DNA from 4 places in the Paenibacillus sp. JT31N7 genome. Region 3 is predicted to be linked to each of the others. Evidence: riboswitches for the same ligand, from Rfam matches in the RefSeq annotation. Region 3 holds a riboswitch; each other region holds the start of a gene.
What was found. A riboswitch is a leader RNA that binds a small molecule or an ion and turns the genes downstream of it on or off. The one in region 3 is predicted to bind cobalamin.

Region 1 (7,707 bases), 690 kb from region 3:
AGCGGTACGCGATTTCTTTCACCCCGAAGGTTTCTCTCGCGAATTTCTCGAGCGCCTCGTAATACTGGAACGTGCAGATGCCCTGGCCCGTCTTGTGTCCTTCTCCGCCCACGATCACCATCGGCTCGCCGTTAATCAGCACGGACCTCAGGGAGCGCTTCGGCTTATCGGCACTGAGGTACATGCCTCCGGGGTAGCGCTTGTCCGTTTTGACGGCGAGCACGTAAGAACGCTCCGCATGAAGACGCGCAAAATACAGCCCGTGCAGGTTGTTAAATGGAAAGTGGGAAGCGGATACGACATGCGAGCTGCTGACGGTAAACCCGCCGCTCGTCTTGAGAATGGACGGACTCCCCGGCTCGTATCCGGTTACGGTCGTTTCCTCGTAAATCCGCCCTCCTTTGCGCACGATTTCTTCAGCCAGATGAGTCAGAAACGGGACCGGGTTGTATTGTGCCTGATTTTTCATTACGACCGCCCCTTTCGTTTCGAAAGGCAGAGCGGTTTTTTCTACATATGCACCGGGGATTCTCAATTTTTCATAAGCTTCGTATTCTTTGAACACTTTGTGCAGAGAAGAATCCGTATCCGTGTACACGATGGCATCTTGCTCTTCAAACTGGCACCGGATGTCGTGTGCCTTGACAAGATGACGCACGAACTGAAGAGCGTCCCGGTTCGCCTCGTAATACAAACGTGCTTTTTCTTCACCGAAGTCGGTAATATACTGATCGTAAATCAAATCGTGCTGGGCCGTAATCTTGGCGGTTGTATACCCCGTCGTTCCGTGCAAAATCCGCCCCGCGTTCAGAACCGCGACCTTCAAGCCCTTCATGGCAAGCAGATACGCCGTTGTCAGACCGGTAATTCCCGCCCCGACGATAGCGGCGTCCACCCGGATATTTTCGTTCAGCCTGGAATAGGAGGGAATTTGGGCGGAAGCCAGCCAGTACGATTCCGGAAACTGGGGAAAAGCGGCTGCTGATTTCGAATTCGTTTCGTTCACGTGGATTAGCTCCTTTTACCAATATTCTCCTAACTTCTCCAGAGTGACCTCATTCTATTCGTTCCGCCCAAAGTAAAAAAGCACCCTTCCGGATGCTTTTAAGGCTAATCAGGCGTTATCCACCTGCATAATGTCCATAAAAGGAACTTTCGTCAGCTGTTCGCCGTCCTGAACATGTACGAGTCTCGTCCGGGGATCCATGACCGTAATTCTGCCGTAGACCTGCTCTGCCCAGCCCCATACCGTAAGAAGAATTAGAGAATCCTCGTTCTTGGCTTCCACAAGCCGGTTCCCCAGTTCCTCCAGCTCGAATTCATCCCGGGTCGGACGTTTTACTTTTGCCTTTGCCATTATACCTCCTGAATGACGGTCTTACCTTTTGCCGTTTTATCTTTCTATCTTACCATGTTTATGGGGTTCTTCCAATGGTTTGGAAACTAGCGTTCCTATTTTCTTCCCGCGCGAATGTAAAAAAGAGCCCCTGCCCGGTTTGTACCGGGAAAAGGCTCCGATTATGGATGGCTTTTGTTTTATCGGTCCGAGAGCGGCTGCAGTAAAGACTTGCCTCCCCGCTCAGCCTTGAGGAACAGCCATCGTTTCCCGGCATTGTTTGGCGGCCGCAACCATGTTGCGCAGGGCGGCTGCGGTTTCCTCGCCGCCTCTCGTTTTGAGTCCGCAATCGGGATTGATCCAGAAGAGCTGCGGGTCAAGTACGCGCAGCGCGCGCTCGATCATGCTTACCATCTCTTCGACGGAAGGGACCCTCGGACTGTGAATGTCATAGACACCCAGACCGATTCCCTTCTCGTACGTATGCTGTTCGAAGCTTTCGATCAACTCCCCGTGGCTGCGGGAGGTTTCGATGGAAATGACGTCCGCATCCATATCACGGATAGACCCGATCATGTCGTGGAATTCGCAGTAACACATATGCGTATGAATCTGCGTCGTGGCCCGGACGTTCGCCGTAGTGCTGCGGAAAGCGTTGACCGCCCAGTCGAGATAAGCCCGGTGCTCTTCTTTCTTAAGAGGAAGGCCTTCGCGGACAGCGGGTTCGTCGATTTGGATCATTTCGATCCCCGCCTCTTCGAGAGCTTTCACTTCTTTCTCCAGCGCGAGGGAAATCTGGTAGGCGACTACGTCTCTGGACAGATCGTCCCGGACGAACGACCAGTTGAGAATCGTGACCGGTCCTGTGAGCATCCCTTTCACGGGACGTTTCGTGAGCGACTGCGCGTAGACGGTTTCCTCGACGGTCATCGGCTGCGTAAAGGCCACATCGCCGTAAATGACCGGCGGTTTCACACAGCGCGAGCCGTAAGACTGCACCCAGCCGTTGCGAGTGAAGGCGAAACCGTCCAGTTTTTCGCCGAAAAATTCCACCATGTCCGTCCGTTCGAACTCCCCGTGAACGAGGACGTCCAGATCCAGCTCCTCCTGCAGCTTCATCCATTTCCCGATCTCGCTCCGGATAAACGCTTTATACTGCGCGTCCGTCCATTCCGCTTTTCTCCATTTGGAACGTGCTTGTCTGACTTCCGCTGTCTGCGGAAAGCTTCCGATTGTCGTGGTCGGGAGAAAAGGAAGCTTCCACTTCTCGCGCTGAAGGGCACGCCGTTCGTTGAAGCTAGCGCTCCGTGCCGCCGGTACCTTCTGAAGCTGCAGGGCTGCCTCTTGGACGGCTTTGTTGCCGCGAGCTTCCGAGGACTGGAGGGCGGCAAGCGCTTTTTCGTTCCGCTGGAGCGCATCGCCGGTTTCCGCCGTTTGGGACACCGCCGCCTTGGACAGCAGGACGACTTCCTCCAGCTTCTCGTTTGCGAAGGCAAGGGCGTCTCTCAGCACCGGATCCAGCTTGTCCTCGTAAACAGCGGACACTGGCACATGCAGAAGGCTGCTGGACGTCTGGAGGATCACCCGCTCTTCCGGTACCACGGCAAAAATGTCATGAAGCGTATTCAGCTTCTCCTTCAGGTTGGCACGCCAGATGCTCCGGCCGTCCACGATGCCCACTCCCAAAACCTTGTCGGCAGGGAAACCTTCGCTCTTTAACAGCTGCAGCGTCTTTTCACCGCCGTGGACGAAATCAAGCCCGATCCCGTGAACGGGCAGCCGGACCACCCGGCTGTAGGATTCCACGGATTCAAAGTAAGTCTGGAGCATGATTTTCAGGCCCGGTGCGGCCTCCGCCAGCGCTTTGTAGATCCGTTCGATCCGTTCCAGATCCTGTGCGGACACGCTTGTCGAAAGCACCGGTTCGTCCACCTGCACCCATTCGGCGCCCTCCCGTTCAAGCTCGCGCAGCACTTCGCCGTAAAGCGGAAGCAGCCGGTCGATCCAGGCATCGGTTTCCGTCTCGGCGTACCCTTTGGACAATTTCAAAAAAGTAAACAGTCCGAGCAGTACGGGTTTGCCCTGGATTCCGAGCGTTTCTTTCGCTTCGCGGTAAGCTTTTAACGGTTTGTTCTCGACCAGCTCCGGCTTGGCGCTCTGGAGTTCCGGCACGATATAATGGTAGTTGGTGTTAAACCATTTGGTCATTTCGCATGCGGCCGCCCCATCTTCCCCTCTCGCCATCGCGTAGTAGGTGCCGACAGGCACTTCACCGCCCTCGTAATGAAACCGTGCCGGGACGATCCCGAACATAACGGCCGTATCCAGCACATGGTCGTAACCCGAAAAATCGTTGACGGCGATAAGCTCAATGCCTTTCTCCCGCTGAATGCGCAGATTTCCCAGACGGACCTCGGCCAGCTTGTCTGTCAGCTCCCGCTCCCCGATTTTACCGGCCCAGAAAGATTCCAGCGCCTTCTTCCATTCACGTCCCGCTCCGATCCTCGGGTATCCCAAACTGCTGCTTTTCAATGCGTTCATGATCTTGACCTCCTGATAGTGGCTTGAATTGGATGTTTGCATGAGTTCTCTGCTTCATTTGCTTATTTGTACGCGAAAAATAAGAAAAGGACGTCATTATCCCCGAAGCATGCAAGGATAAAGACGCCCTCTGTTTGTATAATCAGCGGCCCGTACTTTAACACCTCCCTATCTCCCGTAGGTAAAGCAGTGCTGTCAGAATAGGCAGGTCTCCTGGCTCCAGAATCATCATCTTCGGCTGCCTTCCCGGTCTAAGACCAGTGGCATAATCGCCTTGACTCCTCTGTTACAGTGGCGGGACCGCGCCGGTTTTTCACCGGACTTCCCTTTTAAGCTCCAGCTCCCCCGAGGGGCTGAGCACCTATTCCCAACATATTCAATTGGTTAACTTAGGAATGACTATACACAACGAAGCTTATTTATGCAAGCTTTATTCCAGAGGAATGCCGAAATATTTAAGCAGAGCTTCCTTGTAAGCCGCGTCGTTTTCAGGCACGAACGTGCGCACGCCTTCGGGCGTGAACAGCTTAAACTCCTTGCCGGAGACCGAATTGCGTCCCTCCCGGGTCCGTAGGGCTACCATCGCATCCTTAGCGAAAATGGAGTCCGGGCTGTGCTCGCACCAGAAGCTGGCCATGACAAAATCTTTGGGCAGCTGCGCCTCCTCGGTAAACGAGTAAATGCGCCTCCAACTGCCATGATGCTTCTCGCTGAGCACCCAGCCGAATACGGGGTCCCGCTCCATGGCGTAAAGCTCCTCGCCCTGCCGCTGTTCCAGCTTCTCGGCAAGACGGACAGGCCTCCGCGGCACGATGCCCCCGACACCTACGTCGCATAAGTAGCTGACTCCTTGCGCCTCCACTTTCAGCACGTGATGGCGGCGTTTGGGCGGCAGCTGTGTCTCGTCTCGCCAGAACCGGGCGACATAATCGGTAACCGGGTAGCCGAGCTTGCGCAGCAGCCAGCCGAACAGGGCGTTCAGCTCGAAGCAGTAGCCGCCCCGCCGCCGCTCGACGATTTTATGCCGCAGATACTTAATCTCCAGCGACAGCGGAACACCGTTCAGGATGTCCAGATTTTCATACGGTACGGTATGCAGATGCTGCTCCTGCAGCAGGGCCAGCGCTTCGTAACTGCCGTCCAGCGGCCCCTCGTACCCGATTCGGTTGAGGTAAGCCTCCACTTCAGGTTTCAAAGCTTCTCTATCCGTTCTCACGAGACATCCTCCTTTACGGCAGCCTCGCAGACCGTGATTTGTTTGGTGCGGAGATCCACAATACGGCTGCGCACATCGCATTTGGAAATGAACAGCGGCTTGCCGTCCCGGTCTATCCAATACGCGATGGGCAGCGAAACTTCGCTGCCGCGAAAGGATCCGTCCGCATGACTCGTCCCGATAACCATGGCATGATGCCGGGAAGCGATTTCTTTCGCTTTTGCAACCCATTCATCGAACTGTTCTTCACTGAACATGCCGACGCCGATCGGCTGAACAAACAAATCGGTCCCCCGGTTACCCGGCTCTCCTATCTCCTGCAAAACCAGTTCATCACATAGAATCGGAGTGATAATCAGGCCCTCTTCGTTTACGGATTTATATTCGCTGTATTTGGCCCGGTCCATCACGATCTGCCCTTCCCGGTTAATGATCACGGCCCGGTCTTTCGGATTTTTCGTTCCGCTTATAAGAAGAGTACGCGTACGGGCCGCAAGCTCGCATGCCAGAGATAGATTGGTATGTAAGTATCCTTCGGGGAAAACAGCCGCGGTTATGTCGGGATACATCATTAATTCCGCTTGCAGTTGTTCCAGGTTCCGCTCCAGCTTAGGCTGGCTGACGAGTATTTTCAATCTAACCACCTCCGACTTATTCTGAAAGATTCAACAACTTGGTGAAATAATCCTCCATGTTCACCAATTTTTGATGAGTTTCCGCGCAATCGGCATCATTATTTATTGCATTATCTGCCAGAGAACTCCATAATAGGAATCTGAGTTCTTTTTTCTTTCAGAAAGAGAGTGCGGCCCGTGAAAGATACCCTAGTCCATTTATTCATCATGACATTTCCCCCTCATATTTACCAGATTTTTATGCTTACGCGATTTTACAAAAGAGAAAAAATCCGAAACCGGTTTCTGATGGGAATCCTGATGGGTTTTTCCGGAATTTTCAGTATAAGCTATCCGGTCATGTATCTCGTTCCCGATTTTTATTGGGATTTAAGAGGCGTTCCTCTTCTGCTCGCTTTTATGTACGGAGGGTATTACGGAGGGTTTACGGCGCTTGGGATGATGCTGATTTTTCATGGGATTATGTTCCCGTCTTTCGGAGTTTCGGACGTCATTCTCTATGCGGCGGGTTTTCTTCCCATCCTGTTGAGAGCCCGTGTCTTCTACCAATATCCTTCGCGGAAAAAGATCGGCCTGTCGCTCTTGTACGCGGGCATCGGCGCCGCCGCGCTGCTTATCTGGCTGTCGTACATCGTTTCGCATCACGGTTTTATCTGGAAGGATCTGCTGCCGCAAGTAAGTCTTCTCGTGATCGTACAGCTCCTGCTGCCGGTTCTGCTTATCCTGTGGTTTCAGCATATGCTCCGGCACGACCAGATGAGTATCGAAATCCAGAAAGCCGAGAAGCTGCAGCATCTCAGCGATCTGGCCGCAAGCGTCGCTCACGAGATCCGTAATCCGCTTCAAGTTACGCGCGGTTATATCCAGATTTCCCAGAAAGAAGCCGATGAGAAGCTCGGCCGTTATTTAAACATCGCCATCGGAGAACTCGACCAGGCCGAGAAGATTATCTCGGAGTTTCTGCTCTTCGCTAAACCCGAATTGACCGAAACCGGCATCATCCATATCGGCGATTCGCTTCAGCAGGCCGTGACGATGCTTGAACCTTATGCCAGCATGTCGGGAGCCGTAATCGAGCTTTCCTGCGAGGACAATATTTTTATCGAGGGAGACTCTTCCAAGCTGAAACAGGCGTTCGTCAATCTGATCAAAAACGGAATCGAATCGACCCAAACGGACGGTCTTATCCGCATTCACGGTTATGTCCGGAAGCATAAAGCCATCATTACCATCACGGATAACGGAAGCGGCATGACCAAGGAAGAAATCGAAAGACTGGGGGCTCCCTTCTATACGACGAAAAGCAGGGGAACCGGGCTCGGTCTGATGGTCACGACTCGCCTGATCGATGCCATGCGCGGGAAAATGCGGTTCGCCAGCGAAGTCGGCGTTGGGTCTGAGGTTATGATCAGCTTCCCCCTGTCGGCAAAAAAAAGAGTATCTATTCCCCGGGAATAGATACTCTATTTCTTATACGTGCACGAGATGCTGCAGGGTTTGACGGAAAATTTCTTTAACATGATCGTCGTCGAGCGAGTAAAAGACGGTCTTGCCGCTTTTGCGCCGTTTAACAATCCGGACATTCCGTAAATACCGGAGCTGATGGGAGACGGCGGACTGCCCCATTTCAAGCACGACACTCAGATCGTGGACACACAATTCCTGCTGGGAAAGCGCATAAATGAGTTTGACGCGCGTAGGATCTCCGAGCGCTTTGAACATCTCCGCCATGTTTACGGCCATCGATTCGTTCATTTTCGCGTGCTCCAGAGCCGTTCCGTCCGATTCCGTCCCCGCGCAGGATTCGTCACAGAGGTCTTCGATTGGTTTTTGCATGATCCATTCACCGCCTTCGTTTCCATACGGCTTATTATATCAAAAACATTACGGTTAAGGGAGTCCCTTCTCCGCTGCGCAATAAGAAAGTGCCCCGCACCCGGTGCGGAGCACTTTTTTTCTATTTGTTAGCTAAAGAAGAG
Region 2 (7,707 bases), on a different contig from region 3:
TGTCGAGCTGTACCGATACGCGTTTGCTTCCGTCGTTCTTTACATCGACGGCCACATAATCTTTCAGATTTCCGACCAGCGCGTCGATTACGGTTTCCACCTGCTGCGGCATTTCCTTTTCTGCGGAATCTTTAAACCGCTTGTGCGTTTTGCCAGCCGCATCTTTCACATAGTACACATCGCTGCTTCCGGGTTTGAAGATGGCTTGCTCACCCTGCTTGTAAAATTGAAGCGTTTGTTTCGCGCCTCCTGCGGAAACTTCACCCGCACCGCTTGCCGAGCCGCCTTCCCGGCTCATTTTAAATGTCCCGTTTGCACTCAGAGCCGCGTTTCCGTTGTCCCGCAAAGATCCTGCCGCCTGAACGGTCACGCTTTTGACTGTTTTCGTGTTCTTCAAGGCCGACTTATAGGCGTCGTACCCCGAAGTTCCGGCCATGGCATTAATTCCCGTCGTGGCCATCATGAGACTGCTGATTCCGATTACACTTCCCAGCACAAGCCATTTCTTGTTCATATTCATCCTCCTGAACGATTCCGTATTTAACTGCCACTGTCATCATAGGCCTAAAAAATAAACCCCTTATGAAGCATCTATTAAAACTTTCTTAAATCACTTCCCCGTTATCCTTTTAGATTCAAAATATACAAAAAAAAGCCCCTTTCGCAGGGGCTCATTTCATTCCATATTCGGTCAGGGACTCTAAACGGTATTGCCCAAAGGCTGGATAGCTAGAGAAAACTTATTTTTTATGTACTTTATCCGGATATAACCCTTCCGCCAGCGTCTGCAGAGCGATCGGTGCGCGGATTCCTTCGGAAGCGGCCGACAGAGGGAGAACGAGCAGCCGCTTGTTCTTGATGGCCGGAATATCGGCCAGCTCCCTTTTACCCAGGAGAAGCTCTTTCTTCTTCTCTACCGGCGTATCGCCGTAATCCATGATGACAATCACGTCCGGATTGCGGCTGACCACCTCTTCCCAGCTGACTTCGACCCAGCTTTTCTGAATGTCGTCGAAAATATTTTTACCGCCGATCATGTTGATCAGGCTCGTAATGTACGTGTTGGCCGCCGTAAATGCTTTGTCTTCCCCGTTGTCGTAAATGAACACTTTCAGAGGAGTATCGACTGTGCCGATTTGCTCCTGAATGTCTTTCAAGCGCTGCTTCATGCCGTCCACGAGCTCATTCGCTTTAGCCTCCACCCGGAAAATGCGGCCGATATTCAAAATATCCCGGTACACATCGTCCAGAGTCGGAGCGGTCTTATTGGAAGATTCCTGCAGGTAAGTCTGAACCCCCTGCTTGGCGAGTTCTTCCCGGGTACCCAGACTTTTCTCCGTAAAGGCGCTCTTCCAGCCCGCATAGGCAAAATCCGGAGCGGCCTCCGCGAAAACTTCCTTGGACGGATATGTTTTGGCGAGCACGGGAACCCGCTTGTAAGCTTCCTGCAGCTCCGGGAGGATCTGATCGTCCAGGTAAGCGGTGCCGGCCATGTTTTTCTCCAGGCCAAGCGCAAGCATCACTTCCGTAGCGTGCTGATTTAGTGTCACGGCCCGTTTAGGCGCTTCCGTAAAATGAAGCTTCTGCCCCATATTATCCAAATCTACGGCAGCCGCCGGTGTTTCCGTTGTCTCCACAGCACCTCTCGGGACAAGTTCTTTGGTGGAGTCAGCAGCGGAGCAGGCGCTTAGAGCGGCCATGCAAACAAGAGTCAGGCATACGAATAAAGAAAGTTTAAGAGATCGCATAAGGTTCAAAAGAATTCCTCCGTCTATTTTATTCCGGCGTTAAAAAGAGATTCCGGCAAATACGTAATGACCGGCTTGCCCGTCAGGGCGTGCAGATTCACCTCGGCGTGAACGCCGAATATGTCCCGGAGAACAGCAGGGACGAGAAGATCGGCGGGCGTTCCTTCCGCCGCAATCTTTCCCTCGCTGATGATGTAGAGACGGTCGCAATAGTATGCGGCCATGTTCAGATCGTGAAGGGCGGCCAGCGTCGTCATGCCCAGGGAGCGGACAAGCTCCATGATCTGCAGCTGGTAGCGGATATCCAGGTGGTTCGTCGGCTCGTCCAGAATCAAGAACTTCGCCTGCTGCGCCAGTGCCCGGGCGATAAGCACCCGCTGCTTCTCGCCACCGGACAAGGTCGCAAAGCTGCGTTCTCCGAATGGACCGAGTCCCACTGTCTCCAAGGCGCGAAAGCAAATTTCCCGGTCCGCCTCCGTATCGCTTTCGTACCATTTCTTGTGGGGATATCTTCCCATCAGAACCATGTCGGCGACGCTGAAGTCGAATTCGACAGAAGATTCTTGGCTGACGACGGCCATCAGTTCGGCCGCTTTTTTGTAAGGCATGTTCAGCAGTTCCCGCTCATCCAGAAGCACCTGTCCCGCGTCCGGCTTAAGCTCACGGTAGAGCGTTTTGAGCAGGGTCGATTTCCCGCTCCCGTTCGGGCCGATCAGGCCGATAAACTCGCCTTCGCGGACGGCAAGGTTTACGGAGTCGAGAATTTTCCTGGCACTTATGCTCAAGGAAAGATGATTTGCTTCCAGGTTCATTTTGAAGTTCCTCCGAATGCGTATGAGCTTCTGCGGAGCAGCCAGATGAAGAACGGGCCTCCGCAAATCGCCGTAACGATGCCGATCGGCAGTTCTTCCGGCGCAAGCACGAGCCTGGCCAGAACGTCGGCCCATATGACGTAGACGGCCCCGAAAAGGACGCTGACCGGAAGCACCTTGCGGTGGTCGGAGCCGATCATCAGCCGGACGATATGGGGGATCATCAGGCCGACAAAACCGATCGAGCCGCTGACGGACACGATCGTTCCCGTAATCAGCGCGGTCACGATCACAAGACAGGTCCGGAACGCCGGCACATTGACCCCCATCGTTCCCGCCGCGCCTTCGCCCACGAGAAGAGCGTTTAAGGACCGATGCTGAAAGAGCAGGAAAAGGATACCGGACACTACGATCAGAGCCGGTGCGGTGAGGTATTCCCACTTGGCGCCGGCCAAGCTGCCCATCAGCCAGTACACGACGGAGCGGATGCCCTGGGCGTTCGGCGCCATCGTGACGATGAAGCTCGTAAACGCCGACATCATGCTCGCAACGGCGGTTCCCGCAAGCAGCAGCCGGGTAGTCGAAATGCGGCCCCCGACCCTCGCGAAGGTAAAGACAAGCGCCATGGCGATGAGGGAGCCGATAAAGGCCGATACCGGCAGTGCGTAAGCGCCCAGAAACGAGAATCCTCCGAACAGCAGAACAAGGGTAGCCGCAACCGACGAACCGGACGATACCCCGAGTATGTAAGGGTCGCCGAGCGAATTGCGGATTAGCGCCTGGATCGTCACCCCGACTGCGGACAGGCCCGCCCCTACCACGAGACCGAGCAGAACGCGGGGAAAGCGGATGTTCCAAATAATTTGCTCCTGCGCTTTCGTCCAATCGTGTTCGATCAGGCTTCCGAATCCCGGCATATGCGAAAAAGCGATTTTCCAGACCGTGACGGGCTCGATCCGTACGGAACCGAGCATGACGGCAGCCGTCACGGAGATCAGAAGGAAAAGCGACAAGCCGCCCAGCAGGAGCGGAAAGGCCGTTTGCCCGCGTGCCGTTCCGTATTTTTTGGCGGATGAGCCCTGAGAGCCCCCGGCCTCCCCCGACTCCCGTACCGTTTCTTTATTGCAAACCGATTGCAAATTCTCACCTCGACCGTTGATATATTTAGGGCTGCCCATGCAAAAAGGCGCCCCCCCCCTTCGTTGGCAGACAAAGGGAAAGACGCCCGTGATTTCGGTACAGAACGCATCTAACACCTCCCTATCTCCCGTAGGTTGATCGTGTTACGGATACAGGCAGGTCTCCTGGCTATCAGCGTCATCATCGGCAGCAGTCTTCCCGGTACGGATACCAGTGACACTCGTTGCTGCGACTCTTCTGTTACAGTGGCGGGACCGCGCCGGTATTGCACCGGACTTCCCTATTAAGCTGTACCGCGTTAAAATTCCAGCGGCAAGCACCTGTACCGAATTATTCAATTCATCATCGTCCGGCCGGAATACGAACCGGAAGTATCTTGTCTATCATAGCGGATAAGCCCGAAATCGGCAACAATTACCATCCCGATCAATCCGGCAGAAGCCCCCGGATCTGTTCTCTGACAGCGGGATTATCCAGATCGCGACCGAGAACGGATACCATGCCCCGGTCATCGCGTGAGCGGATCAACCGCCCGATGCCCTGCCTCAGACGGAGCAGCATGTACGGCATGTCTACGTCTTCGTACGGCTGAGCCGAATCTTTCCGCTTGGCCGCGAAGACGGGATCGTCCGGAGGAAACGGAAGCTCCCAGACGATCACATGGGACAAGGATGGTCCCGGTATATCAAGCCCTTCCCACAACGTTACCGCGCAGAGGACACTTTCCTCATCGTTTTGGAACGACGAAATGAGGTGGCTGATTTCCGCCGAGCCTTCAAACAAAAACCGGTAAGCGGCAGACTCGGGATACAGCGCCAAGCTCCGTCTGAAGGTTCCCAGCGCCTCGCGGGACGGGAACAAGATAAGCGCCCGGCCGTCGGATTCCTGGAGCAGTTCCAGAACCCGACCGGTTTTGTCCTCTTCCGGCTTATCGGGATACAGGCTCGCCTTCATTTGAGCGCTGTAATCGTAAGGTGAAGGGACGGAGAACGATAGGAAGCTTTCGATGCCCAGACTGCCCGCCATATAGTCGAAAGAGCCGTTGACGGACAAGGTCGCGGAAGAAAACACGACCGGCATTTTTTTCGAGAACACGCGGTCTCTTAAAATTTCCTTGACCATTTTCGGCATAATGACAAGGGTAATGCCGTCGGAATCCTCGGTAACCCATGAAATGAGCTGACCCGGCTTATCGAACAAACTCAAAGCAAGCTGAATCATTTCCAGGTGCTCCTCGACGATTTTGAGCTGGTAATCATCCAGCGTGGACAGTCCGCTCTCGAATACGAGTTCTTCCTCGATCACGTCGATCAACTGCCGGAACCGGCTTACTTCCCGCTTCAACTCCTCGCTCCAGGCGAATTCCTTCCGATCCGAGGCCGGGACGGAATAACTGCCGGTTTCCAGCACACGGAACAGCGTTTCACTCTGGACGATGGCTTCCTCGATGGCCAGCGCGAGCGTTTCTCTAACCTCGCCTTCCAGCAGCCGGATGACGATGCTTTCGAATACCGAATGCTTCAATTTGTAGGTGAGCGCGTTCTGCGCGGCCGTTTCAAGCAGATGCCCTTCATCGAAAACGACGGAGCTGTGCTCCGGCAGAAGAGGCAGCTGGCCTTCCCGTTTTCTGGCCTCGTAGGTCCAGACATGCTCCATGTAGAAGTCATGGGAACAAATAATCAGGTCGGCGGACTTGCGGTAATGCTCGCGCGACAACGTCTGGCCGCAGCGGTGGCGCTGGCTGCAGACGAGGCAGTCCTGGAACACGTCCCAGCCGATCCGGCCCCACTGCTCGTCCGTCAACTCCGGGTACTCCTTACGGTTGCCGTACGGAAAGAAGGACTGAAGCGTATCCGGATAGTGGACGAACGCGGGAAGGCCGTGATAAATCTCGCTGAAGACTTCCTCATCGTCGGAGCCGCCGCCCCGGGTATCGTCCAGTTTATTCAGGCAGATGTACTGGTGCTGCGACTTGCCCATCCGGGCGTCAATCGTCAGATCGAGATGCCGGGCAAGCTTGGCGATATCCCCTTCGGGTTTGACCAGCTGCTCGATCAGCGACTCGTCCGCACACGCGATAATCGCGGGCTTCCTCGTGTAGCGGGCATAAGTAAGAGCGTAGAGCAGGTACACCAGCGTTTTCCCGGTTCCCACTCCCGCTTCCGCAAAGATGGTCTGTTTCTCCTGGTAAGCCCTCTCCAGCTGAAACGCCATATAGATTTGTTCATCTCTCACTTCAAAACCGGCTTCCGGCAGAAGCTCGTAAAACACGTCGGCAATCCAGTCGCTTGCCTGCTGAACGAAAGGTTTTGTCGGATCAAATGCAAATGGATAATTTCTCAATCTGGCCGTGCCTCCACATCATCGTTACGTACATCTGTCCATTATACCGCAAAAGACCCCCGAGCGAATCCTCCTTTTCTTAGAAGCGCAAAATAAAATCCGCCCGCAGGCGGATTTTATGGTTCAAACTTGCTGGCTCAGTCAACGAAGTTTGAGGTAGCCAAGCTCGGAATCGATAACATATTCCTTACCGGCCGCTTGCAGGTCTCCCGCCGACAGATCTTTCGTTTCGATTGTCCGGGCCCTTTTCGACGCAATGTCATACGCGGTTATCGTCACGTTGTCTTTAACGTAGTCGGTTTGCGCCCAGAGCAGCCGCTTCGGGTCCGATGACAGGAGCAGCTTCACCGTCCGCTGCGAATCCGTCTCGTCGCCGATAATCGTATAGCGGGCGCTCCCGGCATCCACCAGCATCAGCGCGCCGGATTCTCCCAGGACGGCCTGCGGATTATGCAAATCGGCAAGCTGCGCCTCGCTTAACTTCGTCAGCTTCCCGGTTGCGGGCTGTACGAGATGGTAGACCGAGTCCGTTTTCCTCGGCTCGCGGTCTTCCGCTCGCTCCACGGTGTAGCTGCGCAGCACGGCCGCGTCGAGGCTTCCTGCGCTTGCGGCGCCGCTGCTTCCCTCGTGGTTACCGGCACTTGCGGTGCTTACGACGCTGCTGAGGCTTTCGCCGCTGCCGCCGATCCAGCCGCGAAGTTCCAGCCGGTCCCCGTGCTTCAACTCGCGCGCATCGGTACTCCACGCCGGTTTTCCGTCCCGGCCGAAAATCTTGATACCTTGCGGAGCGATGACCTTGTAATCTTCTCCGCCTATCACGTTCTCTTCGCTGTTCGTGAACGTATACTCGTAAGCGGCGTAGCGGCTGTCCGGGCTCCATTTGAACGCCGGGTTCGAATGCAAGCCGGTATCCGCCGGCAGTTCGGCCAGCTTGACGCCTTTGCCGTCATACAGCCGGTATCCGTCCTTCTCATACCAGAAGCGCTCCCCGTCCGGCGATTTGAACAAGCGGAACACCGGCCACGAGTGGCTGAAAGTGCCGTCGAGTGCTTTAACTCCTCCGCGCGCAAGGTCTGCGATCCACAGCTTGCCCCCGCGGTAGCTGTTCAAGTACAGCTTGCTTCCGTCCGCGTTTAACCAGCCGGATGCCAGAAAATCGGGAGACAGATCGGGAGGGACGTTGGCCGCCAGCTCACGAAGCCGTCCGCTTCCAACGTCCAGCGAAACGATCCGGTAGCCGATTCCTGCTCCGCCCGCTTTCCCGACAGGCTGGATCATAACGAGATGTGAGTCGTCCCGGAAACCGTACATCATGGCCAGCGAATCGGTTGAGTAGGTGTCGCTCATCCGCAGATCGGCAAACGGAAACACCTTGAACGTCTTCTTCGCAGGCTGCACGGCTACGAGATCGAGCCGGTACCGGGTTCCTCCTTCGGCCGGAGCTGTTCTCCGGACGAGGTGCAGGACGGTTTTTCCGTCATCGGGGGAAATGAGAGACTGCATCACGGTTGCCGTCGTGTTCTCCTCTTCGGCCAGTTTCAGCCGGAAGCCGCTTTTTGTCTCTTCCAGGCTCACGTTCAGAGAGCTCGGAACTGTGATAGTTCCCGAAGCTGGCACGCCGGGTTCCTGAGAAGACGGCTGAGGGAGCAATCCCGCTTCCACCT
Region 3 (7,707 bases):
ATGGAACCGCTCTCTTTTCAAAGTTTCTCCTTTTCTCGTAGCATTTGCAGCGCTTGTAATCGGAGCTATCTGTTCGCTCGTTTTCGCTGAAAGCGCTTCCGCACACGGTTACATCACAGGTCCGGCAAGCCGCGCAGCCCTCTGTAATCAAGGCATTAACAAAAACTGCGGAGCCATCGTGTACGAGCCGCAAAGCCTTGAAGCACCTGGCAGCTACCCTGCGGGAGGCCCTGCTGACGGTCAAATCGCCGGCGCTGGCGCCGCTTTCCCTGAACTGAACGCTCAAACTGCAGACCGCTGGTCCAAAGTGAACATCAACAGCGGAAGCAACACGTTCACTTGGAAGCTGACTGCCGCACACGCAACGAGAGAATGGAAATACTACATCACGAAAACTGGCTGGAATCCTAACGCAGCTCTGAAACGTTCCGATTTCGAACTGTTCTGCTCCTTCAACGACGGCGGTAAAAAACCGAATCCTTCCACTTCCCACACCTGTGACGTTCCTGCCCGCAGCGGTTACAACGTAATCCTGGCTGTTTGGGAAATCGCCGATACGCCTAACGCTTTCTACAACGTAATCGACGTTAACGTAAACGGCGGGGGTGGCACACCTACCGACAATCAAGCTCCTACTGCTCCTGCAGGCGTGACTGCTTCCGGCGTAACAGCTAACTCCGTAACTCTGAACTGGAGCGCTTCTTCCGACAATGTCGGCGTAACGGGTTACGATGTATACCAAGGTTCCACTCTTGTAGGAACTTCCACAACAACTAGCTACACGGTAACAGGCCTGACGGCTGACACTAGCTACACGTTCACGGTTAAAGCGAAAGACGCGGCAGGCAACACTTCCGCTGCAAGCTCCGCCGTAACAGCTAAAACAACTGCCGGCGGTAATGGCGGCACTGCACCTGCTTGGAGCGCATCCTCCGTTTACACAGCAGGCAACCGCGTTACTTACAACGGTGTCGTATACGAAGCCAAATGGTGGACACAAGGCGAAACTCCAGGTAAAGCTGACGTTTGGAAAACCGTTTAATTCACTCAACAAGAAGGACCATCCGAGCTCTTATCGGGTGGTCTTTTTTAGTTGGAAAAGATGGGGTTGCACGGCTGCACCGCCCTCTCTTTTTAGTTTATTACGCGGAAAAATGTTTAGCATCGGGCTGAGCGGGTAATTTTCTGTAGAGCCAGCAACCTTAACATACGAGGAGGTAAACGAAAATGGGTAAAAAAATGATGTTTACTGCAATTGGTCTAGGAGCTGCTTACTTACTCCGCAATAAAGACGCCCGCCAGAAATTAAAGGATCAATTTCAGACCTTTGCGGGTTCCGCTAAAACTCAACAGTCCCTGCAATAAAGCATTGGAAAGTTAAAAATCCTCCACACCCTTTAATGGGTATGGAGGATTTTTTTACCACTTTAATTAATTAGGGACTTTTTACCCGGATTACAAAAACATAAGGAAGCTCTGCACGCTCCCTTCCACTCCCCCTCCTTAATGAAGACATTCGGTTTGCCGGTCAGCATTGTTTCCTGTAAAATGAATTTAAACGTAATGATTACGATTTTTTTGCATGTTCGTTCCCGGACAAGCATACAATGAGAACATATCTTTTATTTCAGAAAGGAACTAGAACCGTGAAAATCCCTGTACTCGTACTTAGCGGTTTTTTGGGCAGCGGTAAAACAACGCTTCTGCTCCGGATGCTCGAAGAATCGAAGAAACTCGGCCTGCGCCCGGGGATCCTGATGAACGAGCTGGGCAAAGCGGATGTCGACGGCTTGATTTTGGAAGGGCACAGTTCCGCTTCGATTGAAAAACTGCTGGACGGCTGTGTCTGCTGCAGCAAGAAAAGCGAGCTTACCGGCAGTTTGCAGGCACTGCTTCTGCGCAATCCGGATATTTTATTCATTGAGCTGACCGGCGTGGCCAACCCCGAAGAAATTGCCGATGTGCTCACGGAACCCGGTCTGTTGGACCGCGTTGCCCTCAAGCAGGTCATCACTGTGCTCGATGCCGAAAACTTCATGGACTACAACAGCCTGTTCGCATCGGACAAACAGCTCGTGCGGACGCTTCGCAGGCAGGTCGAAGTTGCCGACCTTATCCTGGTCAACAAAACGGATTATGTGCACCGCATTCGGCTGCACCAAATCGAGAAAGCGATACGCAAGCTGAACGGGCACGCCATGCTCGTGTATACCACTCACTGCCGCATTGAGATTCAGCCGATCCTGGAAGGGATCCAGCCTGCGCAGAATACGCCTCTGACGGTCCGGCCTATTCGGATGACGAAGATTCGGACTCATCCGAAGGAGCCGAGTACGGAAGGCTCAGGAAGCGCCAAGCACCCCGCCGACTCGCCTGCACCGGCGCAAACGGCGCCTTCCCACTCCCGCGTCCGTACCGTCACTCTTCCGTGGAATCAGGCTGCGGGGCTGACCAAAGCGGATGTGGACGCCTTCCTCCAGCGGTGGAAGGATGGTCTGATCCGCGCCAAAGGGTATGTGACCTTCAAGGAATCCGGGCCTACGCATCTGCTGCAGTACGCAGGAAAACGGAGTTACTGGGAGCCTTCCTTTTACCGGGGGAAACCCTATCTCGTGTTTATCGGGATCGATCTGGATGTGGACCGGCTGAGTCAAGAATGGAAACGTCTGCAGGAAATGCCGCTGCCCGTTGAACCGGAGCCGGGCCGCCGGAGGTAGCAACAGGTAAAGTCAGGCAGGTGCCTGCCGCTCGGCGAAATTTATCGTCAAACGCCAGGCATCGCTAACTGGAAACCTTGCGCCGTACGGAACGGTTTTCTTGCACCTGCTCCCAATTCTGTTGATCGTGTCTCCCCGCCAAGTTACCTTCCCCCTACCGGCTCTTGCACCGCACAAAACCGCCTTCCGTCGGAAAGCGGTTTTTGTTTTTGCCCTAGCCTCTACTTCCCCAGATCTGCGAAATCACCGGCATACGGATACACGTAGGGGGACGAAGGCTCTTTGATTTTTTGGATAACGGCTCCCTCCAGCTTCATCACGTCTTTATTTTCGTAGACGGACTTTCGGATCGTGCCTTTCACCGTCACCCATGCGTCCTTGGGATACGATTCCGCACCCGGAGCCTCCACGATAACGCCGTACGGGGATGCATCGGCCGAGCAGCACTGCATCGTCAGTCTTGCGACGACGAACTGGTTTTTGGGCATGCCGTCCTCCCGGTAAACGAAGCCGCTGATTTCCATTTGTTTCCCCGCAAAATTCCCGGCGAACAGATCTACTGCCGTCAGCGTCTCCATAAAGCCTTTCTCACCGATAAGAATGGTTTTGTTTTGATAAAGCCGCATGGCCAGCTTCGCGTACTCTTCCGTAAACCGGCTGCCTTTGAACATCTCCTTAAGCTTGGCTTCTTCCGTATCTCCCTCGCCCTGACTTGCTTCCCCTGATGATAGTTGCTTGTGGGGAGGATCGTCCCGGGGACCTTCGTTCCTCTGCGTCTGGAGGTTGGAGGTATTCAATTGAATCCCTTTAACCTGAACGATATCGCTCCCCGTTATCCGGTCGGGCAGCAGAAAGCCGAGCAGCAGCGGTAAAAGGAACAAGGAATAAGCCGCACCGTGCGAAAGCTTCGATTTCCGTACATCGGGCTCGCATCCGCAGTCGAGTTCCCCGCCTGCGGCGGGCTGCAGAGCCAGATAAATCTGGATCACGGCCAGCACGAACAGGGCAATCGCCGAAGCTTTGACGTACGGTACCAGGCGGGGCGCCAAATAATGCGGCATACTGCCCGTTTTGACGAGATAAACGATATAAAACGAAAACCCGCATAGAATCGCCGCCCTGATAAAATAATGGAAGGCGTAAACGCGCCTGTCTTCCACCCGGTCCACCTCCCGAATTCAAATCCTTATTTGAAAAATAGGTGCTCGACCATAACAGAACCGGCAAACACGGTCACCGTTATTACTGCGGCAAGCAGCAGGACAAACTTCGTTTTGAAAACGGATAGAAGCATCAGCGTGCTTTTAAAATCGAGCATGGGACCGAAAACGAGAAACGTGAGCAGAGAACCTTTGGAAAACGTCTGGAGAAAGGAAGAAGCGACAAATGCGTCCGAGGTGGAACAGAGCGACAAAATATAGGCAAATCCCATCATAAACAGATGGGGAAGCACCTCCCCCTCCCCCAGCGCCGACAAATCGCCTCTCGGCACAAACGCCTGAATAACGGCCGTGATTAGAGAGCCGAAAATAAGATATTTCCCCATATCGAAAAATTCCCCGCCCGCGTGACCCATCATCGTAACGAATTTACCGCCCCCCTGCACGTGCGTGCAGTCTTGTCCGTTTCCGGCGTACAGCGATTTCAGGCTGTGTTTCAGAGGATTTTTGTTTATAAACGCGTAGACGAACAAGCCGATAAATGCGCCCGCTCCCAGGGCCAGCCCCATCCGGGCGTACAGCATTTCGGGATTCATCCGGAAGGCCGTGTACGTAGCCGCATAGACAACCGGATTGACGATAGGGCCTACCAGAATGACGACTACCCCTATGTAGAGCGGCATTCCCTTGTTGATCAGCCGCCGGACGACCGGAATCATACCGCACTCGCAAATCGGAAACAGAATGCCGAGCAGGCAGGCGAACACGAGTCCGAGAAAAGGGTTCCGGGGGATCGCTTTACGGATCCACGTCTCCGGGATATAGACCTGCATGAACGAGGAAAGCACCACACCCAGCATAATAAAAGGAACCGCTTCGAGCACGATGCCGATGAACATCGTCTTGAACAGCCGGATGACCGAGGGGTCCGGCAAAACCGCATTTCCTGTCCGTAAGGCTTGCCAGGCCAGTACAGCCAGGAAACTTCCCGCTGCGATAACCATCAGGTTTCTTTTCCTCATCCTTCTGCTTGTTCCGTCGAAATGCACGATCTCCCCTCCTTTTTGCAGCAGTCACTTTATTTTAATCGTAATTATTACGTTTTTCAACAAAAAAGACTTCTCCCTCAAACGATTCCCGTTATTCATCCCTATGCGAGTCTGTCCGAATCTATGACAAGCCCTTCCCTTGTCCGGTCGTGAAGACAAAAAAATCCCGGCACGCGAAATCGCGTTACCGGGCAAATGCTTCAGCGGGGTCTGATTTAAACCTGCACCAACCGCTTCACTTCCGTGGGCAGGTCGGCAGGTTCCAACCGTTTTTCCGGCTTCCAGTAAAGGAGTGCCGCTTTGAAATGGTGCGGGTAAATCAGCTTGCCGTCTTCTTCACGTACATAAGCGTATAACAGGTCAACCGCCTTCTTGCGGTCATACTCCTTGTCCAAAACCGCGCTCAGGTTGTCTTTCAGCAGCTCTTCCTCCGTATCGTAGGCGTATGTTTTGTGCAGGTTGACGATTTTACAGTTCGCATCGATTCCCAGCTCGTAAAGCAGATTGTGCAAATGGATGTAATCTCTGCGTTGAAACTTGATCCTGCAGCCCAACTGCTCCTGGATGTCTTTGTAATGCGGTCTTTCGGGACCGCTAACCATGCCCGCGATTCCAAGACGCTTCGCCGTGTTGTTGATATGCAGAAGCGCGCGATCGATCTCCTGCATCCGATAGTAACAATTGACGCCGAATACCACGTCGGCTCGCTCCACCTCGGGAAGTTCTTCCCACTTGGCATGCACGAAGTTTACATGATTCCAGCCCTTCCGCTCCGCTGCGGCTTTCAGGAAAGCAAGCACGCTCTCGGAGCTGTCGACGCAGGTGAGGGAACCCGCTTTCTCGGCCGCTTCGAATGTATAGTTTCCCCAGCCGGGACCGATTTCCAGCACATCCTCGCCGGGATCGATAAAAGAAATCAGCTCCTTGCGCAGGTCGGCGACCCAGGAATCCACCCCGGATTGTTCCTTCTTTTTCATAAAAGCGTTCCAGAACCCTTCTTCCTTGACGTCATCCGTCATCCGTACGGGAAGATTTCCGTCCCAGTCCTTCATGCCCTCCTGCCAGAGGGTTTTATAATTCGTATTTAATTTAACTCCGTAATACATCCGTTTTCCTCCCCGGCCCGTTTGAACATTTTTTGTTACGAGCTGCCTATTTTCTTATGCGTAATTAGTACGGTTAAAATGCGGCGGACTTTATTTTGCCTGTATGGCCGGAGGCGTAAATACATCCGAAACAAATAAAAACATCCCGCCGGAGGCAGGATGTTCGGGTTCATCGCATGAATACGCCCGGATTCCTTCTTTTAGCAGATGAAAGCAGAAGGACCCTGACGATTAGGGAGAACATTCGCATCAACGCCATCCTATATCCGCGTAGGAATGAAGTTACCGGTAAACAGGCAGGTCTCCTGACTCGGGAATCCTATGCGCGCCTTCCCGGATTAACCAGTGACGTGATGCGCTTCGGCCGGGGGATTCTCCCCTTTCCCCTTACAGTGGCGGGTCCGTATCGGAATTGCACCGAACTTCCCTTTTAATCCGTTCCCTCTCCCCAGAGAAAGAACCGGAACCTGTTTGATAAAGAATGTTTGATATTCACTTGTCTTAAGAAAAGCATCTATGCCACACAACTTCACGGTTAATAGTAGTCCAAATCCGGCGTTTTGGCAAATGACCGGAGCAAACGGGCAAGCATGTGTACCGGTAAGGCGGGCCCGCCAAACTTCGAACTATAGTGGAGCCGCGACGGGTTATGACTCCGCTATTCCCCTTCCATAATCAGGTTTATTTGATTAATAAACTCTTTTGCTCGTTCAAGCTGTTTATAAGCAAATTCCAAATCCCCGTTGCCTGAAAGTGCGAAATCCAAGTTACCTAAAGTGGACATAAGTATGCGTGCGGTAACAGCAAATCCAAAAGCTTGCTTATCGGCCTGATTATTTATCTGACTCCAGATATATTGAAAGGTTGGCTCCTGAATTCCGTTGAATAAGGCAAGATTGCCTACAAATGAAGCCAAATCCCAGTATGCGGGCATCCAGGATAAATCTTCAAAGTCCGACCAGACCCAGCCTTCAGGACTCGGTAATAAGTTTCTTGAATGGGCATCTCCGTGAGACGGTATTAGCAAGCTTGTTTCGAGACGCATCTGTTTATCAATCGCGAAGAACACATTTAGCAGATCTTGTATACGCTGATCCGGAAGCTTCATTAATCTAAAAGCCGATTGACATGTCCGCTCCCAAACACCAAGCAGAGGAATCTCGCCGGTAAAATCTTTCAGTGCCAGTGAAAGTCTATTAACCAGTTCAACTGCTTCGCTTGGCGAAGGGCATTGCAGTTCTGTGGGGGGAACATACTTCCAAAACGTCATCCATGTGCCGCCAATATCGTATGGTCCTGCATCCGTACGATCAGTTGGCAATAGCACTGGCACACCCTTGGAATGGAGATGACGGGCTGCCCTTAATTCACGGTCAAGTACCTTATACGCATAATCTGCATCATCTTTTGAAAGCACAGTGGCTATTCGGGCCACAATCGGATACGGGGCCAAATGAACGATCAGGTTCCCGCCATTACCAAGCTCGAGAGGGGTAATGTCCTTTAATCCGGCTTTTTCTGCTATTAAAACCGTTTTTGAAATAAAGTGGCTATTATTCGGCACTCCGAGGGCTCCTTAATTAAGGTTAAAAATATTTTAGCATCGTTCTCGTATCCCAGATAGGTATTAAATATTTAACAATCAACTATTCCCCATTAACTCTTCTGTTAACTT
Region 4 (7,707 bases), 1.3 Mb from region 3:
GAAATGCCGCCGATGATCCCCAGACGGCCGTTCAATGTTTTCTTCGCGATTTCTTCCCCGTCCGGAACGGAAACGACTACTTGAACGCCGCGGTCGGAACCGTAAACGTTCAGGACGTCTTCTACCGCTTCCCGGATCATTTTGCGGGGAACGGGGTTGATCGCCGCCTCGCCTACCGGAACGGGCAGACCCGGTTTCGTGACCCGGCCTACTCCGATTCCGCCGTCAATGACGATCCCCGGTTCCGGCAGCCACTTTACCTCGGTAATAATCCGGGCGCCGTGAGTCGCATCGGGGTCGTCGCCCCCGTCTTTGATCGTCTCGGCCGAAGCCGATTCCTCTCCAACCGAACAGGCCGTCATCGTAAACGTGACGACCTCCCCGATTGGCAGCCGGATCGTCGCTTCGCTTTGCAGCTCCTGCTCGATCAGCGCGGTCAGAGCCGCCTTGGCCGTAGCCGCGGCACAGGAGCCTGTCGTGTAGCCGTGGCGGAGCGGTTTGGCTGCCTGCTCTTCCATAGGCGTAAGCTTACCCCCGCTTCTCTGCCATCAGAGACAGCGCATTGACTGCCGCCACCGCGACCGGGCTGCCTCCTTTGCGGCCGATATTCGTAATGAACGGCACGTCGAGCTGAAGCAGCTCTTCTTTGGATTCCGCTGCGGATACGAAACCGACCGGAACGCCTACGATAAGCCCCGGACGCGCTTCGCCTTCCTTGACCAGACGGATCAGCTCAAGCAAAGCCGTAGGAGCATTCCCGATGGCGAAAATCCCGCCTTCCGCTTCACGGATCGCCTTGCGGACCGAAATAATCGCGCGCGTCGTGTTCAGCCTTTTGGCCTCTTCCATCACATCGGGGTCGGATATGTAGACGTTGACTTTGCCGCCGAATTTCTCGATGCGGGGTTTGCTGATCCCCACCTGCACCATCTGAACGTCCGCCACGACCGTGCGTCCCGCGCGGATCGCTTCAATCCCGGCTTCTATGGCACGGGGATGAAAAACAAGGCTGCGGCCCAGCTCGAAATCGGCCGATGCGTGAATGACCCGCTGGACAACCGGGTACTGCTCCTCGGTAAAGTCGTGAGAACCCAGCTCCTCCGTAATCATTTCAAAACTTTTCGCTTCTATTTCCTGCGGCTGAACCGTCAGCGGTTTAAATTCGGTACGAAAGTCCATTAGGTAGATACCTCCTGCAAAAGATCGGCGGCCGCTTTCAGCACGCCCTCATAATCGGAAAAATGAATGCCGTATTCCAGGCCCGGACGGCCGATCACGATCGTCTCGATCCCCATCTCCAGAGCCGCTTCGAGCTTCTCGTCCACCGCGCCGACTTTTCCGCTTTCTTTGGTAATCATCAGCGTCACGCCGTAATGCGCATAAAGCGCTTTGTTAAGCTCCTTGGAAAAAGGCCCCTGCATCGCCACGATATTGCGCTGCTCGATCCCCAGCTCCTCGCACTTCTCCATATTGTCGAGACGCGGGAGCATGCGGGCGACGAGCCTCACGTCCGGCAGCCCGCCAAGACGCCGGGCGAAAATATGCAGCGTCTTGCTGCCCGTCGTCAGCATGACAACGCCGCCGCGCACGGCCGCCAGCTCGGCGGCGTGCGCGTAATCGTCCGCAAACACGATGCCGGGCCGGACCAACAGGTCCGACCCTTCACGTTCGTAGCGGACGTACGGCACAGCCGCCGCTTTCGACGCCGCCATGGCGTTGCGCGAAGCTTCCTCGGCGAAGGGATGGCTCGCGTCTACGACGAGCGAGACCTCTTCGCGCCGGATGAGCGCCGCCAGGGCTTCGGCGTCGAGGCGTCCGACGGCGGCGGCGAGGCCGGCGTCGGTCAGGCTCTTGGCGGCGCTGTCGGTGACGACCGTCGCCAGCACGCGGTGCCCGGCCTGCGCCAGCAGCACCCCGAGCTCGCGGGCGTCGCTCGTCCCGGCCAGGAGGAGGATCATCGTCCGCCCTCCCTGGTGGTCGTGCCTGCGGCTACAGGGCCCGCCGCAGGGGACGCTGCCGCAGACTGCGCCGCTTCGACGCCTGTGGCATCGTCGGCCTCGCCTGCGGCACGGCAGCCGTCCGCGTGGCCGTCTTCGCGATCGTGCGCATGACTGTGCTCGTGGTTATGCGCCTGCCGCTCATGGTCGTGATTATGGCTATGGTCATGCTCATGACTGTGCGCATGTTGCTCATGGCTGTGGTCATGATCGTGCGCATGTCCTTGAACGTGTTCGTTTTCGTGTTCATGTCCGTGATCGTGCTCATGGTCATGGTGGTGATGGTGGTCATGATGGTGATCATGATCATGGTCGTGATGATGGTGATGATCGATATGTTTCATCGCTTCCAAACGGAAGGAACACATATCGCAGTTCATTTTTACCTCGTCCTGAAGCGCCTCGCCCGCGCGATCGCGGAGGATGCCGCCGAGAATCGGATCAAGGCCGAAATAATCGGTCATCTCGAACGTACAATCGGGATAGCGCAGGGAGAAGTCAAGCAGCATGCCTTCCATCCGTTTGATCAGAATCCCCGTAAAAAGAAAATACGGAAGCACGATGACTTTCTTCGCGCCCAATCTCAGGCAGCGTTCGATGCCGTTTTCCAGAAGCGGCGCCGTTACGCCGATAAATGCCGTTTCCACCCAGGGAATCTGAAGCTTTTCCCAGAGCAGGCGGGAAATTTTGAACAGCTCGCTGTTCGCATCGGGATCGCTGCTTCCGCGTCCGACAACCAGCACGGCGGTATCCCCCGGCGTTTCCTCACGGAACCGGTCCGCCCCGCCCAATCTTGCCGTCATGATGTCCACTACACCCTCATGTACGCCGATAGGCCGTCCGTAAATGAACTGCACGCCCGGGTAACGCTCTTTCGCTTCGTCAATGGCACCCGGAATATGAATTTTGGCATGACCGGCGGAAAATAAAATGATCGGCACCACGGCAATCCGTGTGGCTCCTCGGTTGACGCAAGTCTGTATCCCTTGCGGAATGGTCGGTTTTTCAAGCTCCAGAAAACAGGTTTCGATAATGGCCTGCTCCATCGTTTCGGCGAGCCGGCTTACAAACGCCCGGACCTCGCTGTTCCCTTCCGCGTCACGGCTTCCGTGACCTACAAACAGTACCGCATCCATCGGTTCTGCCTCCTTTTTTGTATACCTGTATTTGAATGAAGCCTCTTATTACGGGATCGTTAATCTCCGCACAAAGCGTTTTCGATTTGAAAAGCGGGGACTTCCCGGTGCCGGTAGCCCTCCAGCTCTTTTACGCGGGCAAAAAACTTGTGGAACCGTTCGTTCGGGTGCCCTTCGTTCTGATACTTGGCGACGATCCGCTCTATGGTCTCGACCAGCTTGTCCGGCTCGATGCCTTCCGCAACGGGCTGCGCCGCGTGGGCATTGCGGCCGACGGTTTTCCCTCCGAGGAACAAATCAAACTTCTCCCGGCGGTACACGATGCCGATATCTTCCTTCACCGCGCCGTAACAGGCCATTCCGCAGCCGTTGAAACCGATTTTCATCTCTTTGGGTACGGCCGCCCCGCCCAGAAGACCGTGAAGCTCCTCCGCATACGGCACGGCGTCGCCCTTATCCATATTGCAGAAGTCGCAGGCTTTGATCTGGACCACATCGCCGACCGGAGCCAGCAGAAGCCCTTCGCCGCGAAGCCGCTTCGTTACGGAATCGGGATCATCGGTCCGCAGCTTGACGAGCAGCTGATGATGGGGCGTATATTCCATCGTTCCTTTATCGCCGACGGCATCCGCGAGGACCATCAGCTGTTTGGCTGTGAGGTTTTTGTTCGCAAGTCCGGGGCTGACGGCGAACTCGAGAATAGCCTGCTGGCGGAAAAACCCGCTTGGGGAATCGGAGGAAGAAGCCCCGCCGCGCTCGCCCGTCACGAGACGGAGCGCTTCTTCCGCAAGCTCAAAAGCGGTCGGAGCCGGAGTCCCGACGGAAGCCGCAGGTGCGGCAGGCGGACGGACGGCGACCGCAACCGCCGAATCTCCGTACTCCCCGGCCTTCGAAGCCACCGGCGTATCGTACGCGGACCTTGTCCCGGCCGATTGAATACGGACCGGCAAATCTTCACGGTCGTAGTCGTCGGTAGTGCCGGTTCCCTCGGCTTCCGGGCTGTATTCGCCGTAACCGTCGTCCCCGTATTCGTCATCGTCGAAGAAGGACGGCAGGACGGTGCCGCCGGCTTCCCGCTCTTCCGCGGACCGCAAAGCGGCACCGGACTGTTCCGTCAGGGCCGATGCAGTTTCCGTGCCGGTTTCGTCTTCCTGCTCCAGAGCCCACGGCTCGGCCTCACGCCGCAGACGCTCGTGAGGACGCAGGGGCTGGATATCGCTGTCCAGCGTGTATTTACGCTGATAGCCCCTCGGCGTAATCATGAGCCCCTCATAGTTGCGGGTGGCGGAGTTGCCGATGATCACCGTGGTGAGCATACCGATGTCATGCTCCAGCATCTGGGCAAGCGTCGTCAGCACGACGTGCTCCCTGTCGCGGTAGGCGCTTTTGACGATACCCACCGGAGTATCCGGAGAGCGGTGTTTCAGCAAAATCTGCTGCGTCTCCACAATCTGCCGGGTTCGCCTCCCGCTCCGCGGATTGTACAGCGCGATGACGAAATCGGCGGATGCGGCCGCCTCGACTCTGCGCCGGATGAGATCCCACGGCGTCAGGTGATCGCTGAGGCTGATGGTGCACGCGTCGTGCATCACGGGCGCTCCCAGCAGCGAAGCGCATGAGTTGATCGCCGAGATGCCGGGTACGATTTCGACTTCCACGCCATTGCTCGGCTTCCAGCCTTTCTCGATCAGCACCTCGTAAACGAGACCCGCCATGCCGTATACGCCCGCATCGCCGCTCGATATAACGGCCACCTTGTGCCCCGCCTCCGCTTGTCTGACGGCTTCCTGCGCGCGGCTTACTTCCTCGGTCATCCCCGTACGCACGACCTGTTTGCCGTCGATCAGGCTGCGGATCAGATCCACGTAAGTGTTATAGCCAATAATGACTTCGCTTTCCGAAATCGCCTCGCGTGCGCGTTTTGTAATATGGGCTTCGTCTCCGGGGCCAAATCCGATGATAAGCAGTTTACCGGCCATTCCCATTCCTCCTCTTCCCTGTAAAGAAAGCTGCAGCGTTCCGCTGTGCAGCCGTTATCGTGCGGTCCGGCCTTCATGCGTCGTACAGGCGGACCTTGTATATGCACGGCGGTGCCCTTGCAGGCGTACCTGCCGTTTGCCCTCTCCATCTCGTGCGGACAATAAAAAAAGCATTTCTATCCTCCTCGGATAGAAATGCTTCGAACTTTCGAGCCATTAAGCGGGAATATCCCGCATATGCTTCCAACCCGCACAGTCCGCCGGTCACGGGCAGTCTTGTACGCCCACGTCCGGCAAGCCGCCGTTGGCAGCAGATTCAGCCGTTCTCAACACCTCCCTAAATCCTCGTAGGTTATCTAGTGTTATTCAAACAGGCAGGTCTCCTGGCTCAGAGCTTTCTTCGGCGCCTTCCCGGAAAATCCAGTGACGTTAATGCCGAAAAAAATTTTCCCCTGCGATTGCAGGGGGCTCCTTACAGTGGCGGGTCCGCGTCGGTCTTTCACCGAACTTCCCGTTTTAAGCCGAACCCTGTTCTTAAGGACTGTCTGATCCGTTCGAATGGGCTCCGCACCTGTTTTTACCATATTCGATTGTGTTCTGTTCATCATAACATCCGGTCAAAGAACTTGTCTATGCCGATAAAACGCTCCCCTTACCCGAGCAGATAAACCCTGGCTTCATAGGGCCTCAATTTGAGGACGCGGGTATCTTCACCGGAGACGGGATCGTAATTCGAAATGAGAAGCTCCGCGTCTTCCCCCTCTCCCAGCTCATCCGGCCATGTAAACTCCGGCGTTCCGTCGAAAAAGTTCAGAACCGCCAGCAGCTTCTCCCCGTCCAGCGTCCGTGTATACGCATAAATTTCCGTGTCCAGCGGAAGCAGCAGCTTGTACTCGCCGTAAACGACAACGGGGTGCTTTTTGCGAAGCGCGATCAGGTTCCGGTAATAGTGGTAGATGGAATGGGGATCGGCTGCCGCTGCCGCCGCGTTAATCTCTTGGTAATTCCGGTTGACCTTGATCCACGGCTCCCCTGTCGTAAATCCGGCGTTCGCCGTATCGTCCCACTGCATGGGGGTGCGGGCATTGTCCCGGCTTTTTTTCCAGATGGCTTTCATGATTTCGTCCTGGGGCTTGCCGAGCAGCTCCGCCTGCTTATAGTAATTGATCGTTTCCACATCGCGGTAATCGCCGATCAGATCGAACGCGACATTGGTCATGCCGATTTCTTCTCCTTGAAAAATATACGGGGTCCCCTCCAGCGTCAGGAGAAACGTGGCCAGCATTTTGGCGGATTCCACCCGGTACCGGCCGTCATCTCCGAACCTCGAAACGGGACGGGGCTGATCGTGATTGCCGAGATAATTGGCGTTCCAGCCTTTATCGTGAAGGACCGTCTGCCAGCGGCTCATCACTTTTTTCAGCTCCGGCAGAGTCCATGGCTTCGACTCCCATTTGCCCGTACCGGCGGAAGCCGCATCCAGATTCATATGCTCGAACTGGAAAACCATGTTCAGCTCATGGCGCTCGTCCCCCACGTAATCCAGCGCCTGCTCCGGACCCAGTCCGGATGTTTCGCCTACCGTCATGATGTCATAATCGAACAGCACCCGGTCATGAAGCTTTTGCAGCAGCGTATGTACCTTTTCCAGATTGGAAAAAAGCTGATAAGCCTGCACAACGGGCAAGTGCTTGGGATTATCGGCATCCGGCAGCCCCTGCGCTTTTACGATATGAGCGATGGCATCGAAGCGAAAACCGTCGACTCCCTTGCCGAGCCACCAATGCACCATCCGGAACAGCTCGTCGACCATCGCCTCGTTCTCCCAGTTGAGGTCGGGCTGATGCTTCGAATACAGATGCATGTAATACTCGTCCGTCTCCGGGTCGTGCTCCCAGACGCTTCCGCTGAAATAAGACTCCCAGTTGTTCGGAAAAAGCCCCTTTGCCCCCTTTCTCCAGATGTAATAGTCGCGTTTGGGATTATCCCGGGAAGAGCGCGCTTCTTTAAACCAGGCATGCTGGTCGGAGGTATGGTTCAGCACAAGATCCATCATGATTTTCAGCCCGCGCTTGCGCGCTTCCAGAAGCAGCTCGTCGAAATCCTCCATCGTGCCGTACTGCGGATCAATCGCGTAGTAATCGCTGATATCATAGCCGTTGTCCGCACCCGGCGAACGGTAGACGGGACACAGCCAGATGACGTTGACGCCCAGCTCCGCAAGATAATCCAGCTTGGAAATGATCCCGCGAAGGTCTCCTCGGCCGTCTCCGTCCGAGTCCTTGAAGCTGGACGGATAAATTTGATACACGACACTTTCTTTCCACCATGTTTTGTTCAATTAAGTTCTCTCCTCTCTGTCAGCCTCTTCCTCCTTGGAACGACGGATATTTCGTCATCCCTCCGTCCGCGAACAGCGTAATGCCGGTAACATAGCTGGACTCCGACGATGCCAGCCAGGCGGCTACGGCCGCAATCTCTTCCGGTTTGCCGATATATCCCATCGGAATAAGGGCTTCCACGCCGGCGCGCGCCTGCTCGTCGGCGAATTTCGTTTCGTTGATGGGCGTGTCGATAGCCCCCGGCCCGATATTG

Region 1: it holds a riboswitch for cobalamin, as region 3 does, so the genes downstream of both, metE (5-methyltetrahydropteroyltriglutamate--homocysteine S-methyltransferase) here and AC58P5_RS03740 (class I SAM-dependent methyltransferase) in region 3, are expected to answer to the same signal.
Region 2: it holds a riboswitch for cobalamin, as region 3 does, so the genes downstream of both, AC58P5_RS17735 (FecCD family ABC transporter permease) here and AC58P5_RS03740 (class I SAM-dependent methyltransferase) in region 3, are expected to answer to the same signal.
Region 4: it holds a riboswitch for cobalamin, as region 3 does, so the genes downstream of both, cobJ (precorrin-3B C(17)-methyltransferase) here and AC58P5_RS03740 (class I SAM-dependent methyltransferase) in region 3, are expected to answer to the same signal.

Annotation. Positions count from the first base shown of each region.
Region 1 covers NZ_JCAUAT010000001.1:197,338-205,044, reverse strand. Annotated here, with positions in the region: gene AC58P5_RS00890 (FAD-dependent oxidoreductase) at 1-1,006, opposite strand, end outside; gene AC58P5_RS00885 (YolD-like family protein) at 1,115-1,357, opposite strand; gene metE (5-methyltetrahydropteroyltriglutamate--homocysteine S-methyltransferase) at 1,580-3,877, opposite strand; cobalamin riboswitch at 4,064-4,257, opposite strand; gene AC58P5_RS00875 (arylamine N-acetyltransferase family protein) at 4,308-5,093, opposite strand; gene AC58P5_RS00870 (hypothetical protein) at 5,090-5,737, opposite strand; gene AC58P5_RS00865 (ATP-binding protein) at 5,906-7,186, shown strand; gene AC58P5_RS00860 (ArsR/SmtB family transcription factor) at 7,199-7,564, opposite strand; gene AC58P5_RS00855 (heavy metal translocating P-type ATPase) at 7,686-7,707, opposite strand, start outside.
Region 2 covers NZ_JCAUAT010000003.1:694,041-701,747, reverse strand. Annotated here, with positions in the region: gene AC58P5_RS17750 (hypothetical protein) at 1-514, opposite strand, end outside; gene AC58P5_RS17745 (ABC transporter substrate-binding protein) at 741-1,748, opposite strand; gene AC58P5_RS17740 (ABC transporter ATP-binding protein) at 1,772-2,560, opposite strand; gene AC58P5_RS17735 (FecCD family ABC transporter permease) at 2,557-3,738, opposite strand; cobalamin riboswitch at 3,838-4,039, opposite strand; gene AC58P5_RS17730 (ATP-dependent DNA helicase) at 4,127-6,043, opposite strand; gene AC58P5_RS17725 (TolB family protein) at 6,185-7,707, opposite strand, start outside.
Region 3 covers NZ_JCAUAT010000001.1:885,331-893,037, forward strand. Annotated here, with positions in the region: gene AC58P5_RS03715 (lytic polysaccharide monooxygenase) at 1-1,042, shown strand, start outside; gene AC58P5_RS03720 (hypothetical protein) at 1,228-1,365, shown strand; gene AC58P5_RS03725 (CobW family GTP-binding protein) at 1,647-2,717, shown strand; gene AC58P5_RS03730 (TIGR03943 family putative permease subunit) at 2,939-3,877, opposite strand; gene AC58P5_RS03735 (permease) at 3,904-4,926, opposite strand; gene AC58P5_RS03740 (class I SAM-dependent methyltransferase) at 5,142-6,032, opposite strand; cobalamin riboswitch at 6,311-6,518, opposite strand; gene AC58P5_RS03745 (phosphotransferase) at 6,691-7,596, opposite strand.
Region 4 covers NZ_JCAUAT010000001.1:2,148,001-2,155,707, forward strand. Annotated here, with positions in the region: gene AC58P5_RS09740 (cobalt-precorrin-5B (C(1))-methyltransferase) at 1-518, opposite strand, end outside; gene AC58P5_RS09745 (precorrin-8X methylmutase) at 529-1,179, opposite strand; gene cobK (precorrin-6A reductase) at 1,179-1,958, opposite strand; gene AC58P5_RS09755 (sirohydrochlorin chelatase) at 1,955-3,133, opposite strand; gene cobJ (precorrin-3B C(17)-methyltransferase) at 3,193-5,112, opposite strand; cobalamin riboswitch at 5,469-5,659, opposite strand; gene AC58P5_RS09765 (glycoside hydrolase family 13 protein) at 5,765-7,453, opposite strand; gene AC58P5_RS09770 (glucose-1-dehydrogenase) at 7,473-7,707, opposite strand, start outside.